DNA from 3 places in the Variovorax sp. GW823-FHT02B07 genome. Region 2 is predicted to be linked to each of the others. Evidence: predicted binding sites of a transcription regulator. Region 2 holds the regulator's gene; each other region holds the start of a gene.
What was found. Region 2 encodes sigma-54, which starts transcription at its own class of promoters, with help from an activator protein. Its sites were predicted from a motif close to TGGCANGNAANCTGCTTT; they were not measured.

Region 1: the regulator sigma-54 is predicted to act here: its motif matches at 1,289-1,306, upstream of AC1RGU_RS06140 (transglutaminase family protein).
Region 3: the regulator sigma-54 is predicted to act here: its motif matches at 2,556-2,573, upstream of AC1RGU_RS29850 (TorF family putative porin).

The regions. Positions count from the first base shown of each region.
Region 1 is NZ_JBXAJX010000001.1:1,300,625-1,305,371, forward strand. It holds gene AC1RGU_RS06140 (transglutaminase family protein) at 1-1,215, opposite strand, end outside; gene AC1RGU_RS06145 (DNA internalization-related competence protein ComEC/Rec2) at 1,337-3,805, shown strand; gene AC1RGU_RS06150 (circularly permuted type 2 ATP-grasp protein) at 3,904-4,747, shown strand, end outside.
Region 2 is NZ_JBXAJX010000006.1:168,505-173,251, reverse strand. It holds gene AC1RGU_RS25870 (phospholipase D family protein) at 1-583, opposite strand, end outside; gene rpoN (RNA polymerase factor sigma-54) at 594-2,183, opposite strand; gene lptB (LPS export ABC transporter ATP-binding protein) at 2,201-2,995, opposite strand; gene lptA (lipopolysaccharide transport periplasmic protein LptA) at 2,992-3,711, opposite strand; gene AC1RGU_RS25850 (thiol:disulfide interchange protein DsbA/DsbL) at 3,834-4,478, opposite strand; gene AC1RGU_RS25845 (SPOR domain-containing protein) at 4,631-4,747, opposite strand, start outside.
Region 3 is NZ_JBXAJX010000011.1:16,110-20,856, forward strand. It holds gene AC1RGU_RS29840 (ammonium transporter) at 1-1,207, opposite strand, end outside; gene glnK (P-II family nitrogen regulator) at 1,237-1,575, opposite strand; gene AC1RGU_RS29850 (TorF family putative porin) at 1,646-2,512, opposite strand; gene AC1RGU_RS29855 (YifB family Mg chelatase-like AAA ATPase) at 2,730-4,268, shown strand; gene AC1RGU_RS29860 (serine/threonine-protein kinase) at 4,281-4,747, opposite strand, start outside.

The sequences.
Region 1 (4,747 bases), on a different contig from region 2:
CAGCGTCTGGCCGTCGGCGCGCCAGAAGATCGACAGCGCCCAGCGCGGCAGCTGCTCGCCCGGGTACCACTTGCCCTGGCCGAAATGCAGGAAGCCGCCCTGGCCGTACTCGGCGCGCAGCTTGTGCACGAGCTCGGTGGCGTAGCCGCGCTTGGTGGGGCCGAGCGCGTCGGTGTTCCATTCGGGCGCGTCGCGGTCGCTGGTGGCCACGTAGGTGGGCTCGCCGCCCATGGTCAGGCGCACGTCGCCGGCGACGAGGCGCGCATCGACCGCGTCGCCGAGCGCGAGCACCTCGGCCCATTGTTCTTCGGTGTAGGGCTTGGTGACGCGCGGCGATTCGTAGATGCGCGTGACCTTCATCTCGTGGCTGAACTCGACCTCGGACTCGTCGACGCCACCTTCGATGGGCGCGGCGCTCGACGGCGTGGGCGTGCAGGCCAGTGGAATGTGGCCTTCGCCGGCGAGCAGGCCCGAGGTGGCGTCCAGGCCGATCCAGCCGGCGCCCGGCAGGAACACCTCGCACCAGGCGTGCAGGTCGGTGAAGTCGACCGTGGTGCCGCTGGGGCCGTCGAGCGCCTTCACGTCGGGCGTGAGCTGGATCAGGTAGCCCGACACGAAGCGCGCGGCCAGGCCGCAGTGGCGCAGCAGCTGCACCAGCAGCCAGCCCGAGTCGCGGCACGAGCCGCTGCCGTTGCTCAGCGTTTCTTCGGGCGTCTGCACGCCGGGCTCCATGCGGATGAGGTAGCTGACGTCCTTTTGCACCTGCTGGTTGATGCCGACCAGGAAGTCGATGGTGCGCTGCTCCTTGCGCTCGATCCTGTCGAGGTAGGCCTGCAGCAGCGGCGTGGGCTTCTCGGTGACGAGGTAGGGCGCCAGCTCTTCCGCCTGCGAGGCCGTGTACTTGAAGGGGAAGTTCTCGGCCTGCGGCTCGAGGAAGAAGTCGAAGGGGTTGTAGACCGCCATCTCGACCACGAGGTCGACCGTGACCTTGAACTCGCGCGTCTTCTCGGGGAACACGAGCCGCGCCTGGTAGTTGGCGAACGGGTCCTGCATCCAGTTGACGAAGTGCTCGGCCGGCTCGACCCGCAGCGAGTACGAGATCACATTGCTGCGGCAATGGGGCGCGGGGCGCAGTCGCACGACTTGCGGGCCCAACTGCACCAGGCGGTCGTATGTGTAGTGGGTGACGTGGTGGAGTGCGGCGTGGATGGACATGCGTAGGGGCGTGCAGTGCAGCGAGGTTGCATCGAAAAGATGTCTCTGGTGAGACGCATACTAGCCCAGTTGCCAAGCAATTAACGCGCCATCGAGCGTGGGTTGGGGGAGGGTTTGCATCATGGATTCCGGGGTGTCGGGAGGGCAGTCGCGGCGTGCGTCCGAGGCTGTCGCGGGTGGGTCGGGGGCCTTCGTTGCGCTGGGCGGCACGCTGCTCGGCGCGGCGGTGCAACTGCGCCAGCCGCTGTTGTGGGCGGCGGGTGTCTACGTCGCGTTGCTGCTCGTGGGGCTCGGCGGCGGATGGCTGTTGTGGCGGTGGCGTGGGCCTCGGTGGGCGGTGCTCGTGCTGTCGCTGGCCTGCGGCGCGATGGCCGGCGCGGGGCTCGCCGGATGGCGCGCCACGGCCTACGCGCAAGGGGCGCTGGAGCCGCAGCTCGAAGGACGCGACCTGCGGCTCACGGGCGTGGTCTCGCAGATGCCGCAGCCCGGCGAGATCGGAACGCGCTTCCGTTTCGATGTGGAGACGGCGCAGTGGGCCGAGGCCTCACGTGATGCTGCGCCGCCGGCGGTGCCGCCGCGCATCGCACTCGCCTGGTACGGCGACTACGGCGGGATGTGGGAGCAGCCCGCCGAACGTCGCGCATCCGTCGCACGCACCGTGGGCGAGGTGCACGCCGGCCAGCGCTGGCAACTGACCGTGCGCCTGCGCGCGCCGCACGGCAACCTCAATCCGCACGGCTTCGACAGCGAACTGTGGGCGTGGGAGCAAGGCGTGCATGCGCAGGGCCATGTGCGCGCCGGGGCGCGCGACCCCGCGCCGCGCCTGCTGGGCACGACGTGGCGGCACCCGATCGAGCGGGCGCGCGAAGCCGTGCGCGATGCCGTCTTCGCCCGCGTGGACGACCGGCGCCAGGCCGGCGTGATCGCCGCGCTCGTCACTGGCGACCAGGGCGCCATCGACCGCGCCGACTGGGACGTGTTCCGCGCTACCGGCGTGGCGCACCTGATGTCGATCTCGGGCCTGCACATCACCTTGTTCGCGTGGTTCGCGGCGCATGTCGTGGGCGCGCTCTGGCGGCGCAGCAGCCGGCTCATGCTGCGGCTGCCCGCGCAACAGGCTGCGCTCGCGGGCGGCGTGCTGCTGGCCGCGCTCTACGCGCTCTTCAGTGGCTGGGGCGTGCCCTCGCAGCGCACGGTCTGGATGCTCGCGGCCGTGGCGCTGCTGCGCCTGACGGGCCGGCGCTGGCCATGGCCGCACGTCTGGCTGCTGACGGCGGCGGTCGTGGTGGGCGCCGATCCGTGGGCGCTGCTGCAGGCCGGCTTCTGGCTCAGCTTCGTGGCGGTGGCGGTGCTGTTCGCCTCCGCCACGGCCGTGCCGGGCGAGGGCAGGGGGGGCGCGCTCACGCGCCTGGGGCGCTTCTTTCGTGAGCAATGGACGATCACGCTGGCGCTCACGCCGCTGAGCCTGCTGCTGTTCCAGCAGGTGTCGGCGGTCGGGCTCGTGGCCAACGCGCTCGCGATCCCGTGGGTGACGCTGGTGATCACGCCGCTGGCGATGCTCGGCGTGGCGGTGCCGCCGCTGTGGGACGCGGCGGCCGTCGCCGTGAAGCTGTTCGCGCTGCTGCTGCAGGCGCTCGCCGGCCTGCCGTTCGCCACGCTGTCGATGGCCGCGCCGCCGCCATGGCTGGCCGCAAGCGGCGTGGCGGGCGGCGTGCTGCTGGCGATGCGCCTGCCGTGGTCGGTGCGCGCGCTCGGCCTGCCGCTGCTGTTGCCGGTGCTGCTGTGGCTGCCGACGCGGCCCGCCGTGGGCGAGTTCGACCTCCTCGCCGCCGACATCGGGCAGGGCAACGCGGTGCTCGTGCGCACCGCCACGCACAGCCTGCTGTACGACGCCGGGCCGCGCTACGGGCTCGACAGCGACGCGGGCCACCGCGTGCTCGTGCCGCTGCTGCGCGCGCGGGGCGAGCGGCTCGACATGCTCCTGCTGAGCCACCGTGACATCGACCACACCGGCGGCGCCCCCGCCGTGCTCGCCATGCAGCCGCAGGCCGCGCTGCTGAGTTCCATCGAGGCCGCGCACCCGCTGCAGGCGCTGCGCCCCGCGCGCCGCTGCGAGGCCGGGCAGCGCTGGACCTGGGACGGTGTCGATTTCGAGGTGCTGTTTCCCTTCGACAGCGACTACCTCGGCTTCACGCGGCCCAATGCCGTGTCGTGCGTGCTGCGCATCGGCAACGGCCGTGCCACGGTTCTATTGGCGGGCGATATCGAACGGCTGCAGGAGGCCGCGCTGGTGTCGCGAACGCCCGGGCTTGCGGCCGACGTGCTGCTGGTGCCGCACCATGGCAGCAAGACCTCGTCGAGCGAGCTTTTTCTGGACGCCGTGCGCCCGCGCATCGCGCTCGTGCAGGCCGGCTACCGCAGCCGCTTCGGCCACCCCGCGCCCGAGGTGGTGGCGCGCTACGTCGAACGCGGCGTGCAGGTGGTCGACAGCCCGCGCTGCGGCGCCGCCCACTGGGCGAGCCCGGCGCCGGCCGAGCTGAAGTGTGAACGCGCGAATGATCCGCGCTACTGGCGCCACCGCATGCCATGAAGGTCCGAAACGCGAAATGCCCTCGCATCGGGCCCAAACCTAGGGCTTCTACTGGCCTCGAACTTGCTAAGCTATGGCTCAAGGAGATTGGTCGTTCCATGCACAAATTCGACGAGATGTATGAGCAGCTCCCCTATGCGGGCGCTGCAATCCGACAGCACTACAAGCGCTACGACCAATGGCTTGCGAAGCAACCCGGTGAGGTGATGCGATCGCGGCGTGAAGAGGCGGAAATGATTTTCCGCCGGGTCGGCATCACCTTCGCGGTGTACGGCGCCAAGGACGAGGACGGCTCCGGCACCGAGCGGCTGATCCCGTTCGACCTGCTGCCCCGGATCATTCCCTCCCACGAGTGGGAGAGCATGGAAAAGGGGCTGGTGCAGCGTGTCACGGCGCTCAACCGCTTCCTGTACGACGTCTACCACGACCAGGAAATCATCAAGGCCGGCATCATCCCGGCCGAGCAGATCCTGAACAATGCCCAGTTCCGCCCCGAGATGATGGGCGTGAACGTGCCGCACAACGTCTACTCGAACATCTCGGGCATCGACATCGTGCGCGCCCCCGATGCCCAGGGCAACGGCGAGTACTACGTGCTCGAAGACAACCTGCGCGTGCCCAGCGGCGTGAGCTACATGCTCGAGAACCGCAAGATGATGATGCGGCTCTTTCCCGAGCTCTTCAACCAGAACCGCATCGCGCCGGTCGCCCATTACCCCGACCTGCTGCTCGAAACCCTGCGCGCCAGCGCGCCGCCGGCCACGGCCGAGCCCACGGTGGTGGTGCTCACGCCCGGCATGTACAACAGCGCCTACTTCGAGCACGCGTTCCTGGCTCAGCAGATGGGCGTGGAACTGGTCGAGGGACAAGACCTGTTCGTGAAGGACGACTTCGTCTACATGCGCACCACGCGCGGCCCGGTGCGGGTCGACGTGATCTACC
Region 2 (4,747 bases):
TGTTGCGCCCGCCCGCCACCGCCATCGCGCCGTCGGCGATGAAGAGCTTGTTGTGCATGCGGCGGTTGACGCGGCTGAAGTCGAACAGCGACGCGGTGAAGCGCTTGAGCAGGCTGCCGCGCCCGGCCGGGAACGGGTTGAACAGGCGCAGCTCCACGTTCGGCGTGGCGGCCAGGCCGAGCAGCAGCTCGTCTTCGCCGGAGGTGTAGAGGTCGTCCATCAACAAGCGCACCCGCACGCCGCGCTGGGCCGCATCGCGCAGGGTGCGCAGCAGGTAGCGGCCGGTCTCGTCGTTCTCGATCTGGTAGTACTGCACGTCGAGCGTGCGCTGCGCGCGGCGCGCCAGCTGCAGCCGCGTGTCGAAGGCGAAGTCGCCGCCGGGCATGAGGCGAAAGCCGCTGAGGTCGGGGTCGGGCTGCGAGGCCAGCGCGATCTTGCCGAGCGCGGTGTCGGCCGAGACGGCGATGGCCTTGGTGGGCGGGCGCGGTGCCTCGTCGGGCAAGGTGGCGCAGCCGGCGAACAGTGATGCCGCCACGAGGGCGAAGACCCAATGCCCCCAGCGTGACAGCAGGCGACGGGTCATCGTGGGCTTTCTACAGGGCCTTGCGCAGGTTGGCGGGCGCGATGCGCAGCGCCTCGCGGTACTTGGCGACGGTGCGGCGCGCGCACTCGATGCCCTGCTCTTTCAGCATCTCGGAGATCTGGCTGTCGGACAGCGGCTTCTTGATGCTCTCGGAACTCACGAACTGCTTGATCAGCGCGCGCACCGCGGTGCTCGACGCGTTGCCGCCGGTCTCGGTGCCCAGCGCCGAGCCGAAGAAGTACTTGAGCTCGACGGTGCCGAACGGCGTGGCCATGTACTTGGCGGTGGTCACGCGCGAGATGGTCGACTCGTGCAGGCCCAACTCGTCGGCGATCTCGCGCAGCACCAGCGGGCGCATGGCCAGCTCGCCGTGCACGAAGTAGCTCTTCTGGCGCTCGACGATGGCGTTGCTCACGCGCAGGATGGTGTCGAAGCGCTGCTGGATGTTCTTGATGAACCAGCGCGCCTCCTGCAGCCGCTGCGACAGCGCCTGGCTGCCCTCGCCCTTGTGCGACTTGAGCGCGCCGGCGTAGATGTCGTGCACGCGCAGGCGCGGCATGACTTCGGGGTTGAGCATGACGCGGAACTTCACGTTCGTGCCGCGCCCGGTCTTGGTGACGATCACGTCGGGGATGACGATGTTGCGCTCGACGTCGACGAAGCGGCGGCCCGGCTTGGGTTCGAGGCGCGCAATGACCTGCAGCGCCGAGCGCACCAGGTCTTCGTTGGTGCGCGTGAGCGTGGCCAGGCGCTTGAAGTCGCGCCGCGCGAGCAGCTCCATGGGCTGTTTGCAGATCGCGATGGCGGTCTTGCGGATGAGCGCTTCGGCCTCGGTCTCGTCTTCGCTGGCGAGCGCCTTCAGCTGGATGCTCAGGCATTCGCCGAGATCGCGCGCGCCGACGCCCACCGGCTCCAGGCTCTGCAGCAGGCCCAGCGCCACCTGGAAGTGGTGCACAAGGTCGTCGAACTGGTCGTTGTCGTCGCCCGCCAGGCCCGAGGCCAGCGCGGGCAGCGAGTCTTCGAGGTAGCCGTCGTCGTTGAGCGATTCGATCAGGAAGCGCAGCGCGGCGCAGTCGTTCTCATTGAGCCGCAGGCTCAGCGCCTGGCGGTGCAGGAAGGACTGCAGCGACTCCTGGCTGCGCGCGAGTTCGGTGGCGTCGGCACGCTCGTCGTCGCCCAGGTTGTTCTGGCGCGCGGGTGCGTCGCTGCCCCACTCGCTGTCGTCGGGCGCCATGTCGACGGTGCCGTCGCCTTCCCAGTCGGGCTCGCGCTCGGCGATCTCGGCGGCGGGGCCGTCGGTGTCGGGGGTCGAGGTGGTGGTGTCGCTGGAGGTGGAGGACGTGCTGGCGGCGGACGGCGTGAACTCGGCCTCACCCTCGCCCGCGTCGTCGCGCGGCACCGGCGCGTCGGCCGTGTCCAGCCCGAACTCCTCGCGCGCCGCTTCTTCCGCGGTGCGTTCGAGGAACGGGTTCTCGTCCAGCATCTGCTCGACCTCCTGGCTCAGTTCGAGCGTGGAGAGCTGGAGCAGGCGAATGGACTGCTGCAGCTGTGGCGTCAGCGCCAGATGCTGCGAGACGCGAAGGGACAGCCCTTGCTTCATGGAGACCCGACCCTCCCTTACATGCGGAAGTGCTCGCCCAGGTACACCCTGCGTACCTCGGCGTTGTCGACGATCTCCGAGGGTGTGCCTTGTGCCAGCACGTGCCCGTCGCTGATGATGAACGCGTGATCGCAGATGCCCAGCGTTTCACGCACGTTGTGGTCAGTGATGAGCACGCCGATGCCGCGCTCTTTCAGGAAACTGATGATCCGCTGGATCTCGATCACGGCGATCGGGTCGATGCCGGCGAAGGGCTCATCCAGCAGGATGAAGCGCGGCTGGGTGGCCAGCGCGCGTGCAATTTCAACGCGGCGGCGCTCGCCGCCCGACAGCGCGAGCGCGGGCGAGTCGCGCAGGTGGTCCACGCGCAGGTCGGCCAGCAGATCGGCCAGGCGCTCTTCGGTGTGCTGCTTGGTCAGCGGCATCATGCGGCCGTTGGCGTCGGGCTCGCGCTGCAGCTCGAGCACGGCGCGCACGTTTTCCTCGACCGTGAGCTTGCGGAAGATCGAGGCTTCCTGCGGCAGGTAGCTCAGGCCCATGCGCGCGCGGCGGTGAATGGGCATGTGGGCGATGGGCTCGCCGTCGATGGTGATCTCGCCGGCGTCGGCGCGCACCAGCCCGACGATCATGTAGAACGAGGTGGTCTTGCCCGCGCCGTTGGGGCCGAGCAGTCCGACGACCTCGCCCTTTTGCACGTCGAGCGAGACGTCTTTGACGACCGTGCGGCTGCCGTAGCTCTTCTTGAGGCCGCGCGCCACGAGGCGGCTGCCCGGAATGCCGTCGGCGGTCTGGGTTCCTGCGGTTTCGATCACTTGCGCCCTTCCCCTTCGGTGCCGCCCAGCGTGGTGCTCGGGCGCAGCCCGGCGCCGGGCGCGGGGGTGGGTGCCGGGGCCACAGGCTTCTTGCCGCCGGCTGCCGGTGCGGAACCGCCCGCCGCCGGGGCCGCGGCGGCCTTCGGCGTGAGGATGGCCTTCACGCGACCGCCACCGCCCGCCGAGACGCCGGCGTTCGGCGGCACGAGGGAGCCGTTGACGGTGTAGGTGTCGTTGCTCTGGTCGTAGACGATCAGCGCGCCGCTGCTCTCGTCGTTGGCCGTGGCGCCGATCAGCCGGCGCATGACGGCACGGCGGATGAACTTGACGTTGTCGGCGCGGCTGTCGTACTCGATGACTTCCGACTCGCCCTCGATCCACTCGTCGCCGGCGTTGCGCTTCTGCTTGTAATAGGCCAGCTTGCCGGGCGCCGCCGTGACCACGCCGTACTGGTAGCCCTCGGCGTCCTGGCGCACGTCCAGCCGCGCGCCGCGGATGATGATCGTGCCCTTCGTGACCAGCACGTTGCCGGTGAACACGCTGGTCTGTTTCAGGTCGTCGTAGCGCATCGAGTCGGACTCGATGTTCATCGGCTTGGTGCGGTCGGCGGTCTCGGCCAGGGCGCTCGAGGCGGCACCGGCCAGCAACAGCGCACCGAAAGCCAGGCGGCCGAGGCGACGAAGGGTGGGGAATGTGGGGATGGAGGGCAATGTCATAAAGGCACGAAACTTGCTCTGAAACATTGTATGCGTGGGATGGCAATTGCCCACCGCCGCCAATGAAAAAGCCCGCCAAAGCGGGCCTTGCATTCGACCAAGAAAGCAGGTCGTCGGGTCGGTCAGCCCTTCTTGGCTTCGCCGATGAGGAAGGTCGCGACCTGCAGCACCTTGGACATGCTGCCGGCGGTTTCGCCGTCGACATACCAGCGGCCCGCCACGGCCAGGGCCGGCACGCCGGCGACCTTGTAGGCCTCGGTCTGCTGCGCCGCGCGGCGGGCCTTGCTGGCCACGCCGAAGGACGCAAAGGTTTCCTTGAACTTGGCGCCGTCGAGGCCGGCACGCTCGGCCCAGGCCTGGATGTTGGCGTCGCCGTTCAGGTTCTGGCGCTGCGCGTGGATCGCGGCGAACACCTTCGGGTGGTACTCGTCGAGCTTGCCCATCGCTTCGAGCGTGAAGTACAGGCGCTGCTTGGCCTCGACGTCGTTGCCCACGAAGGGCACCGGAATGCGGCGGAAGGCCACTTCCTTCGGGGCTGCCTTGACCCAGGCTTCGAGCGAGGGCTCGAAGTCGTTGCAATGCGGGCAGTTGTACGAGAAGAACTCGACCACCTCGACCTTGCCGGCGGGTGCATCGACGGGCACGCGCTTGTCGAGCACGAGGAAATCGGTGCCGGCCTTGGGGGCGCGCTGGGCATGTGCCGGAACGGCAGCCAGCGAAAGCAGCCCGATCGAAGTGGCGGCCAGCGAAAAGTCACGACGTTTCATGGAAAAGGTTCTCCTGTGGGTACCGCAGTACAGAGCCGGCGCGCCGCCGGGAGTTCCCCGTGGACGGCGCGACCGAGGCGCTGGAATTGACAAACGAGTGCGGCAGATGCCGCGCGGGCGAGAGCTTAAAGGCTGTTCAAGAAAGGCGTCGGTCAGCGCTGCACGCGCACCAGCGCCGATTCGAGACCGCCGCCGTCGAGCCGTTCCTTGAGCCGGTCGGCGTCGTCCTTCTTGTTGAACGGGCCCGCGCGCACGCGGTAGACCGTGCG
Region 3 (4,747 bases), on a different contig from region 2:
CAGCGAACACGCCGGTCAGGATGGCACCCAGGATGCCGCCCACGCCGTGCACGCCGAACACGTCGAACGCGTCGTCGGCACCGAGCATGCGCTTGAGGCCACCGACACCCCACAGGCAGACCAGGCCGGCGAGCAGGCCCAGCACGATCGAACCCATCGGGCCGACGAAACCGGCGGCAGGCGTGACAGCCACGAGGCCGGCAACGGCACCGGACGCAGCGCCCAGCATCGAGGCCTTGCCCTTGTGCAGGCTCTCACCCAGGATCCACGACAGGGCCGCGGCGGCGGTGGCGAGCACCGTGTTCACGAAAGCCAGGCCGGCGGCGGCGTTGGCAGCACCTGCCGAACCCGCGTTGAAGCCGAACCAGCCGACCCACAGCAGCGAGGCGCCGACCATGGTGAGCGTGAGCGAGTGCGGCGTGAAGGCTTCCTTGCCGTAGCCCACGCGCTTGCCGACCATGTAGGCACCGACCAGGCCGGCGATACCGGCGTTGATGTGCACCACGGTGCCGCCGGCGAAGTCGAGCGCGCCGTCCTTGCCCAGCAGGCCGCCGCCCCACACGATGTGGGCCATCGGCACGTAGCTGAAGGTGAACCAGATCACCGAGAACAGCAGCACGGCCGAGAACTTGGCGCGTTCCGCAAAAGCGCCGACGATCAGCGCCACGGTGATGGCCGCGAAGGTGCCCTGGAAGGCGAAGAACACGTATTCGGGGATCGTGGTCAGCGCGCCGAAGGTCTCCTGCGTGATGCCCTTCATGAAGATCTTGTCGAAGCTCCCGAAGAAGTTGCCGTCGCCCGTGAAGGCCAGGCTGTAGCCGTAGATGGCCCACAGCAGGCTGATGAGCGAGAAGATCACGAAGACCTGCATCAGCACCGACAGCATGTTCTTGGAACGGCCCAGGCCGCCGTAGAACAGCGCCAGGCCGGGAATGGTCATCAGGATCACGAGCAGGGTCGAGGTGAGCATCCAGGCGGTGTCGCCGGAGTCGACCTTGGGCGCGGGGGCGGCGGCCGGTGCGGCGGGCGCGGCTTCGGCAGCAGCGGGTGCTGCAGCCGCTGCAGGCGCGGGCGCAGCCGCGGCAGGTGCAGCAGGTGCCGATGCAGCCGGTGCCTCAGGGGTGGCGGCGGGTGCCTGGGCCAGCGCCGAAGTACCGGCGACGAAGACGCTCAAGCCGAGCGCAAGAGAGACAAGAAGTTTTTTCATAGTCGTTGTTCTTTCGGGCCAGGACTCGATCAGAGGGCTTCGCGGCCCGTTTCGCCGGTGCGGATGCGCACGACCTGCTCGAGGTTGTAGACAAAGATCTTGCCGTCGCCGATCTTCCCGGTGCGCGCGGCGCCTTCCACGGCCTCGATCACGCGGTCGACCAGCTCGTCGGAGATGGCCGCCTCGATCTTCACCTTGGGCAGGAAGTCGACCACGTACTCGGCGCCGCGGTACAGCTCGGTGTGGCCCTTCTGGCGACCGAAGCCCTTCACTTCCGTGACGGTGATGCCCTGCACGCCGATGGCCGAGAGCGCTTCGCGCACCTCGTCGAGCTTGAACGGTTTGATGATGGCTGTGACCAGCTTCATGATGAGTTGCTCCTTCTGGATGGATGAAAGGCGGCGCGGCAACGTGGGCCGCGCCTGGTTGTTCTGTCGATTACAGCGTCTTCGTCAGCGTGAGGATGAAGCGTGCCTTGTTGGGCGAGTAGTAGGTGGTGCCGAAGGTGCCGAAGTCGGGGATCTCGATGCCCGGGTAGGCCACGACCTGGTAGTTGGCCTTCTTGTTGGCGCCCTGCACCGAGCCCGTGAGCGTCAGGCCGCTGCCGAAGTCGTAGGTGGCGCCGATGTTGTAGTCCACGTAGCTCTTGTAGCCCAGGCTGCGGATGTCGCTGGACATGTTGGTGAAGCCGACGGCCGCCTTGAGCGTGACCTTGGGCACGATCTCCTTGCTGTAGGCCAGGTTCAGGTAGCCGGTGTTGCGGCCCTTCAGGCCCGAGCCCGTCTTGGCGCCGGCGTAACCGAAGTAGTCCTTGGACACCGTGTGCGAGTACTTGGCCGTGAACGAGCCGAAGCTGTCGTTGGCGTAGGTGGCGCCCACGTACAGCTCGGTGGTGTTGCCCACCGAGTTGCCCGGGTAGATGTAGGTGAGCGCGCCCACGTCCATGTCGACCGGGCCGGCCTTGAACTTGTAGCCGCCGTACAGGTCGCTCTCGATGCTGTTGCCCTTGAGCCAGTTGACGCTGGAGTTCCAGTTGCCGATGTAGAAGCCGCTGTCGCCGAAGGCGTAGTCGAAGCCGCCCTGGATGGCGGGCTTGAAGCCCTTGGTCTTGGCGTAGTCGTTCTTGCCGATCATGTCCTGGTCCTGGCCGCGGAACTTGTAGTTCGTGGTCAGCGAGACATTGCCCGTGAGCAGGGGCGCGGGCGCCGGTGCGGCGGCGTCGGCGGCCTGGGCCATGGCGGCGCCCGAGGCGGTCAGTGCAGTGGCCAGAACGATCAACGCCTGGGCGGCGGTACGGTGCGTCATCAGGGAACTCCTCGCAAGTGTGTTGTTGGACCTGAGCACCCTCAAAGCAGGGAGCGTGCCAAACTGCACGAATACCGCCCCGGCCAGAGGGCGCAGGTGTCCGGCGATGAGCGCCAAATCGTTACAAGCCCTGTTTCCGGCAGTTGCACACGCTTGCACGCTGCACGGTCCTGGGCTTGCACGTCGCAGGCGCACCAACTTGGGGAGAGGGAGAAAAATGAGTCTGTCTTTGGTGCAAAGCCGCGCCTTGCTCGGCTTGGAGGCCGCCGCCGTCACGGTCGAGGTGCATCTGGCGAACGGCCTGCCGAGCTTCACGCTGGTCGGGCTGGCCGAGACCGAGGTCAAGGAGGCGCGCGAGCGCGTGCGCTCGGCGATCCAGAACGCCGGGCTCGAATTTCCGACCAACAAGAAGATCGTGGTCAATCTGGCGCCCGCCGACCTGCCGAAGGATTCGGGCCGCTTCGACCTGCCCATCGCCCTGGGCATCCTCGCGGCCAGCGGGCAGATCGAGAACGCCCGCCTCGCCGGCCATGAGTTCGCCGGCGAGCTGTCGCTGTCGGGCGAACTGCGCCCAGTGCGCGGCGCGCTGGCGATGGCCGTGGCCACCTACACGCAGGGCGCGGCCGTGCGGCTGGTGCTGCCCCTGGACAGCGCGCAAGAGGCTGCGCTGGTGCCCGGTGCGCAGGTGTACGGCGCCCGGCACCTGCTCGACGTGGTGCGCCAGTTCGTCGCCGGCGGCGGCGGGCCCGTCGACGCGAGCGACGACGGCTGGACCCGCGTGCGCGCCGCGCCCGGCGACGGCGCCCCGCGCTATGCCGACCTGGCCGACGTCAAGGGCCACACCGGCGCCAAGCGCGCCCTCGAGATCGCTGCGGCCGGCGGCCACAGCCTGCTCATGGTGGGCGAGCCGGGCTCGGGCAAGTCGATGCTGGCGCACCGCTTCGCCGGCCTGCTGCCGCCGATGAACGTGGACGAAGCGCTGGAGAGCGCGGCCATCGCCAGCCTCGACGGCCGGCTGGCGCCCGAGCGCTGGATGAGCCGCCCGACGGCCACGCCGCACCACACGGCGAGCGCGGTGGCGCTGGTGGGCGGCGGCTCGCCGCCCCGGCCGGGCGAGATCTCGCGCGCGCACCACGGCGTCTTGTTTCTGGATGAGTTCCCCGAGTTCACGCGCGCCGCCCTCGAAGCCCTGCGCGAGCCGCTGGAGACCGGCACCATCACGATCACCCGCGCCGCCCGGCGCGCGGAGTTTCCGGCGCGCTTCCAGCTCATCGCCGCGATGAACCCCTGCCCCTGCGGCTACCTCGGCTCCACGCTCAAGCCCTGCCGCTGCACGCCCGAGCGCGTCGCGCGCTACCAGGGCAAGCTCAGCGGCCCGCTGCTGGACCGCATCGACCTGCACATCGAAGTGGCGGCCGTGTCGGCGCCGCAGCTGCTCGATGCGCCGGCGGGCGAATCGACCGACAGCATCCGCGCGCGCGTGGTGGGCGCACGCGACCGCGCGCTGCAACGCCAGGGCCATGCGAACCAGGGGCTGCAGGGCCGCGCGATCGACACGCACGCCGTGCTCGACGGCCCCGCCCGACAGCTGCTGCAGCAGGCGGCCGCGCGGCTGGGCTGGTCGGCGCGCAGCACGCACCGAGCGCTGAAGGTGGCGCGCACCATCGCCGACCTCGCGGGGCAGGACGCGGTGCAGGCCGCGCACGTGGCGGAGGCGGTGCAGTACCGCCGCGCATTGCGCACCGGCACGCCCTGACGCGCCGCCCTCTTACTTGAACTCGTGGCTCACCACCGGTGCGGACTTGCTGTCCTGCACCGTCACGCGCTGGCGGTAGGCCGTGAGGTCGCCGTTGCGCACCTCGATCGTGTAGATGCCGGGGCGCAGCGGCAGCGACTTGAGCGGCGGGCTCACGCCGCGGTCGGCGCCGTCGACGAAGACCTGGCCCCAGGGCCGGATGTTGAACTGCACGCGGCCCATGCCGGGCGCCGCGGCCGGCGGCGGTGGCGGGGCCGGCGGCGCGCCCGCGATCACGGTCGGCACGGGGTTCGTGCTGCCCGCGGCCGGCGGAGGCGGTGACTGCCGGTTGAGCTGGGCGATGGCGTTGCGCGCCTCGCGCGCATGCAGGCCGCGGCGGTGGCGCCGCAGGTAGGCCTCGTAGCCTTCTCGGGTGTTCTCGGCCTGGGCCAGGTTCCAGTCTTCCACCTCGGCGACCACGGCGGGGTCGGGGGGCGGCG